DNA from 2 places in the Martelella lutilitoris genome. Region 2 is predicted to be linked to the other one. Evidence: riboswitches for the same ligand, from Rfam matches in the RefSeq annotation. Region 2 holds a riboswitch; the other holds the start of a gene.
The links. A riboswitch is a leader RNA that binds a small molecule or an ion and turns the genes downstream of it on or off. The one in region 2 is predicted to bind thiamine pyrophosphate.

Region 1 (3,204 bases), 460 kb from region 2:
CCGCCGGGTCTCGGAAGCCGGTGTAGCCGAAGCGCTAAAGGTCTCGCGCCAGCCGGTGCGCGAGACCTTTATCCTGCTTGCCGAGCAGGGCATGCTCGACATCCGTCCCAAGAGCGGCAGCAGCGTTCCGCAGATTTCGATTTCGAAGGTGGTTCAGATTCAGGCCATTCGCGAGGCTATCGAGGCCGATGTCGCGCGCGCGGCTGCGCGGCTGATGACCAAGCCTCAGATCGACGCGCTTTATCGCCAGCTTGAACATCAGAGTGACGCGCAGGCGCGGGCCGCTTCCGATTTCATGGAACTGGACGACCTGTTTCACAAGACGCTGGCGCAAGGCGCGGATCTGCCCTTCGCCTGGAACGTTATCGAAATGCAGAAGGCGCAACTCGACCGCGTCCGCTTCCTGGCCTTGAGCAAGGAGCCCTCGAAAGGCATACCGGCGCAACACTTTGCCATTGTGGAAGCGATTGCCGCCCATAACCCGGAGCGGGCGGAGATGGAAATGCGCGCGCATCTGCGCGACGTTCTGCGCGACCTGCCCGTCATCGCCCGCAAGTACAGCGACTATTTCAAGGAATAGGCGAGGCGTCGCCGCCACGTTCCGCGCGGGCCTCGAACGCCCGGACGACGGCGATCATGTCGTCCGCCCTGCTGCCCATGGCCTCCGTCTCCGCATAGAGCGCCACACAGGCCCCCATCAGCGGAAAAGCGGCGCCTGCAGACTTTGCCGCGTCGACCACGAGGCGGCTGTTCTTCAGAACATCGGAAATTCCGGCCTGGCGGGCAAAGTCACGGCGCCGGAGCATGTCGACCTTGGTTCTGGAAACGTCGCTGGCCATCGGCCCGGCGTTCAGGATTTCTGCGAACCGGTCCATGGCGAGCCCTTGCCGCGCCGCGAAGTGTCCCGCCTCCGCCAGTCCCGTCACCATGGTGATCAGGAAGGTGTTGACCGCAAGTTTCATCTGCAAGGCCGCCGGCACGGGGCCGCAGTCGAAAACCTGTTTGCAGACCGGTGCCAGAAGGGTGTGCAGGGGGACGAGATCCTCCGGCGCGCCCGCGAGCATGCCGATGAGTTGCCCGGCCTCGGCCGGCTTGCGGGAACCGGAGACCGGAGCCTCCACGTAACGGCCTCCGGCGGCTGTGATCTCTTTGGAAAGCTTGCGGGAGTAGTCCGCCGAAACGGTGCCCATGGAGACGATGGAATGTCCGCCGACCCGTTCGGCGAAGCGGTCCGTCGCGCGTCCGAGAACGCTGTCCGTGGCGCCCTCGTTCTCAAGCACCAGGAGCACTGTTTCGCACCGGGAAAAGAGGTCGTCCACCGTCAGCGCCGCGTCGGCGCCGGCCTTTTCGAGCGGCAGGCAGCGTTCCGGCGTCCGGTTCCAGACGAAAAGAGGAATACCAGCATGAACGAGGTTCAGCGCCATGGGTGTTCCCATGGTGCCCAGGCCGATGAAACCCGTCGGTTTGCTTCCTGCTGTGAGTGCGTTCTGATCAGACATGGACTAAAAGGTAACCCTGCCAATCAGTTTCGAAAAACAAAATTTATTAAAGTATAAAATTCGAAAAACGGATACGTTTTATTGTTGGCAGCAGGCGTTGACAAGCGTCTGCAACCGGCGCAATTTCGGAGCGCTCACCCGGGGGGTCCCGACAAGGGGCTGAGATACTGCTGGCTTACGCAGCGCAGTGACCCGATGAACCTGATCCAGTTCACACTGGCGTAGGGATGGTGCATCGGCTGCGCGGGATGAAGCCCGCTGACCTTCTCAGGTGCAATGCGCGGCCTCCTCCATTCAACGTCGAACTGGGTCTCCAACGCCAAGAGCTATGGAGGCTCCGACCGATGCAAGATTTATCTCCGACCGTCACCACAGGCCCGCTGCCGGCCTCCCGCCGCGTCTGGCACAAGGGCGTGCTGCACCCCGATATCCGTATCCCCATGCGCGAGATCGACGTACACCCGAGCGCCGGCGAGCCGCCCGTCACCGTCTATGACAGTTCCGGCCCCTATACCGATCCGGATGCCGCCTTTACCATCGAGGGCGGCCTGCCGCGGCTGCGCGAAGGCTGGATCGCCGCGCGCGGCGACACCCAGGCCTATGACGGCCGCCATGTGAAGCCGGAGGACAACGGCTTTGCCGAGGGCAAGCGGCTGGTGCCGGAATTTCCTGTGCGCCATCAGCCGCGGCGGGCGACGGATGGCAAGGCCGTGACCCAGATGGCCTATGCCCGCGCCGGGATCGTGACGCCCGAAATGGAGTTCGTCGCCATCCGCGAAAATCTCGGGCGCAGGGCTGCGAAAGAGGCCTTGATGCGCGATGGCGAAGCCTTCGGCGCAACGATCCCGGATTTCATCACGCCCGAATTCGTACGAAATGAAGTGGCGGAAGGCCGGGCAATCATCCCCGCCAATATCAACCATCCCGAGGCCGAACCGATGGCAATCGGGCGGAACTTTCTGGTGAAGATCAACGCCAATATCGGCAATTCGGCGGTCACCTCGTCAATGGCCGAGGAAGTGGAAAAGATGGTCTGGGCCACGCGCTGGGGCGCCGACACGGTGATGGATCTCTCCACCGGCCGCAACATCCACAATATCCGCGACTGGATCATCCGCAATGCGCCGGTTCCGATCGGAACCGTGCCGCTCTATCAGGCGCTGGAAAAGGTCGGCGGCATTGCCGAAGACTTAAGCTGGGAAGTCTTCCGCGACACGCTGATCGAGCAGGCCGAACAGGGCGTGGATTACTTCACCATCCATGCCGGGGTCAGGCTGCACATGATCCCGATGACGGTGGGCCGGGTGACCGGAATCGTTTCACGCGGTGGCTCGATCATGGCCAAGTGGTGCCTGCATCATCATCGCGAGAGTTTTCTCTATGAGCATTTCGACGAGATCTGCGATATTGCCCGCGCCTATGATGTGTCGTTCTCGCTCGGCGACGGTCTGCGGCCCGGCTCTATTGCCGATGCCAATGACGAGGCGCAGTTCGCCGAGTTGGAGACGTTGGGCGAGTTGACGCAGATTGCCTGGGTGAAGGATTGCCAGGTGATGATCGAGGGCCCCGGCCATGTGCCGATGCACAAGATCAAGGCCAATATGGACAAGCAGCTTGCGGCCTGCGGCGAGGCGCCGTTCTACACGCTCGGGCCGCTCACCACCGATATCGCGCCAGGCTACGACCACATCACCTCCGGCATCGG
Region 2 (3,204 bases):
AGCGGGAAGAGTTCCGCCATGTAGAGCCAGGGCAACGGACCGAGGCTGACGGCGAAAAAGGCGATGAAGGCAAAGATGCCGATCATGGCCAGATAGGGGGTCGCGGCGACATCCATCATGGTCGCGACGGTTACCAGCGCCATCGAGGCGGCGGTGCCGATGAAACCCAGGATCAGCAGCTTGCGCCGGCCGATGGATTCAACCAGATACATGGCGACGATCGTCAGCGCCACATTGACGACGCCGATGCCGACGGTGGCCAGAAGCTGGGTCATGGTGCCGGAGAAGCCGGCGCTCTTGAAGATTTCCGGCGCGTAATAGATGATCGCGTTGATGCCGGAGAGCTGCTGCAGCACGAACACGATCATGGCAAAGCTCGTGACCGGCAGGATGCCCTTTTTCAGGAAGGTGCTCCAGGCGGGGGCGGCCTCCTCGTCCTTTGCGCTTTCCTTGATCTCGGCGATGATTTCATCGATTTCGGCGTCGGAACACTCCGGCTGCAGCTTGGCGATGATGTCGCGCGCCTTGTCGGCGTTCGAATTCAGCGTCAGCCAACGCGGCGTTTCCGGCGACAGAAGGATACCGACAAGGGCGATGATCGACGGGAACACGCCAACGCCGATCATCCAGCGCCAGTCGCCGGTGCCGCCGAAGGCCGCGTCCGACATGTAGGAAATCATGATGCCGATCGTAATCATCAGCTGGAAGGCCGAGACGATGGTGCCCCGAATGCGTGCCGGCGCCACTTCCGCCAGGAACATAGGGGCGGTCATGGCCGATGCGCCGATGCCGACGCCGATCAGAAGGCGGGCGAGCGTCAGCACATACTGGTTGAAGGCGAAGGCGGAAATCAGCGAGCCGACGAGGAAGATCACGGCGCCGAGGATCAGCATCGGCTTTCGGCCGTAGCGGTCGGTGGTGATCATGGCAAGCAATGTGCCCGCCACCGCGCCGAGCGGCACGGCCGAGGTGATCACGCCTTCCATGAAGGGCGTGATCGTGAAGTCCTGTTTGATGAACGGCAACGCGCCGGAGATCACGCCCTGGTCAAAGCCGAAGAGCATGCCGAAAAGCGCCGCCACGATGACGATGGCGATAAGCATTGGGTTTCCTCCGCATTTCGGGCGCAGCCGGGGTGCCGGTACGCCGGTCAGTGTCTTTCTGTCCCTGACCCTTAGCCTTTTTTTGTGAACGCTAGCTGAAAATTCCGTCTGTAGCCATGCCTTCATGACAACTTGAAGATGAAAACCACCCTGCTTGTCAACTCTATTCCCTTTCCGCGGCCGGAAGCTGCGTCAGCGCCCCTTGACCGGACCGTCCTGCGCAGGCATAGATAAGCCCATCCGAGGGGTGCGATCTTCTTTGCGAAGATGCTGAGATGGCTTGAAGCCGAACCCTTGAACCTGATCCGGGTCATGCCGGCGTAGGAACGGAGTTTGGTGTTGAGCGATACGCCCATAAAATCAGCCTGTTTTGTTACGTCCGCTGCCCGGCCGCGCCCGGGAGAGGGGACTTGAGACAAAGCCTTTTCGCCGTTTTGAAATCCCTGATGGTGATTGCTGCGCTCCTCCTGCTCTGGCAGGCGGTCGTCACGCTGTTTGCGCTCCCCCGCTATATCCTGCCCGCGCCCTCTGCCGTCGCCGCAAGGCTGTGGACCGGCCATGCCTACCTCCTCTCGAACGCCCTCATCACGCTGCGCGAGATCATCGCCGGCTTTGCCGCCGGCGCGGCTTTTGGCGCCGGCGCCGCCTTCCTGCTTGCCGGATTTCCGCGCTTCGGGCGTCTCGTCTGGCCGGCGCTCGTCGTGCTGCAGTCGTTCCCGGTCTTCGTCATCGCGCCCATGCTGGTGCTCTGGTTCGGCTTCGGCATCACGTCCAAGGTGGTGATGACGATGATCATCGTCTTCTTTCCGGTCGCCTCCAATTTCGCCGACGGGCTGTCGCGCACCGACAGCGCCATCGTCAAGGCCGCGCATCTCGATGGCGCCGGACACTGGCAGCTTCTCGTTCTCATCCGGCTGCCGCTTGCCATGCCGCAACTGTTTTCGGGCCTGCGCATCGCCGCACCGCTTGCCCCTCTTGGCGCCGTCGTCGGCGAATGGGTGGGCGCTGCCGGCGGTCTCGGCTTCGTCATGGTGCAGGCCAATGCCCGCATGCAGGCCGATACGGTGTTTGCCGCCATGTTCATTCTGGCGCTGGAGGCCGTCCTGTTTCGCAAGGCGGTGGATCTCGCCGCGCCCTTTTTCACCCGCTGGTCGCCGCATCAATGAGCGGCCAACCTGTTTTTCACGGAGGAATGAATGCTCAAGAAACTTACCCTTATCGCCGCTCTGACGCTTCTGCCCGGCCTTGCCGCCGCCAATGACAAGCTTAGCGTCATCCTCGAATGGTATGTGAACCCGGATCATGCGCCGATGGTGATTGCCGAGGCGAACGGCTATTTCGCCGACGAGGGGCTCGACGTGGACCTCGTGCCGCCGGCCGATCCGTCCATGGTGCCGCGCATGGTCGCTTCCGGTCGGGCCGATATCGGCGTTCACTACCAGCCGAACCTCTATCTCGACCATGCCGCCGGCATTGACATCAAACGCTTCGGCACGCTGGTCTCCACACCGCTCAACACGCTGACGGTGATGGCAAACGGACCGGTGCAGTCACTTGGCGATCTCAAGGGCCGCAAGATCGGCTTTTCGGTCGCCGGCATCGAGGAGGCGGTCGTCTCCGCCATGCTTGCGAGCGCCGGCCTCACGCGGGACGACATCACGCTGGTGAATGTCAATTTCGCCCTCACCCAGTCGTTGCTGTCGGGCCAGGTCGATGCCACAATCGGCGCGTTCCGCAATTTCGAATTGACCCAGATGGCGATCGAGGGCGAGGAGGGCAAGGCCTTCTTCCCGGAGGAAAACGGCGTTCCGGTCTATGACGAACTGATCTATGTGACCCGCAGCGAACTCATTGACGATGACCGGCTGCCGCGTTTTCTCGATGCGGTGGAGCGGGCAACGATCTTCATCACCAACCACCCGGAAGAGGCCTGGGCCCTGTTCGCCGAGGCCTATCCCGATCTCGACGACGAACTGAACCGCACGGCCTTTGCCGACACCATCGCACGCTTTGCCAAGAGCCCGGCCGCGTTCGATGCCGGCCGCTACCAGCGGTTCGGCGCATTCATGGCGGAAAACGGACTGATCGAGGAGGCGCCCGA

Region 1: it holds a riboswitch for thiamine pyrophosphate, as region 2 does, so the genes downstream of both, thiC (phosphomethylpyrimidine synthase ThiC) here and JET14_RS01810 (ABC transporter permease) in region 2, are expected to answer to the same signal.

Annotation. Positions count from the first base shown of each region.
Region 1 covers NZ_CP066786.1:4,291,672-4,294,875, reverse strand. The annotation lists gene JET14_RS20280 (GntR family transcriptional regulator) at 1-580, shown strand, start outside; gene JET14_RS20275 (NAD(P)-dependent oxidoreductase) at 570-1,424, opposite strand; TPP riboswitch at 1,629-1,745, shown strand; gene thiC (phosphomethylpyrimidine synthase ThiC) at 1,844-3,204, shown strand, end outside.
Region 2 covers NZ_CP066786.1:372,729-375,932, forward strand. The annotation lists gene JET14_RS01805 (sugar porter family MFS transporter) at 1-1,103, opposite strand, end outside; TPP riboswitch at 1,337-1,447, shown strand; gene JET14_RS01810 (ABC transporter permease) at 1,550-2,269, shown strand; gene JET14_RS01815 (ABC transporter substrate-binding protein) at 2,300-3,204, shown strand, end outside.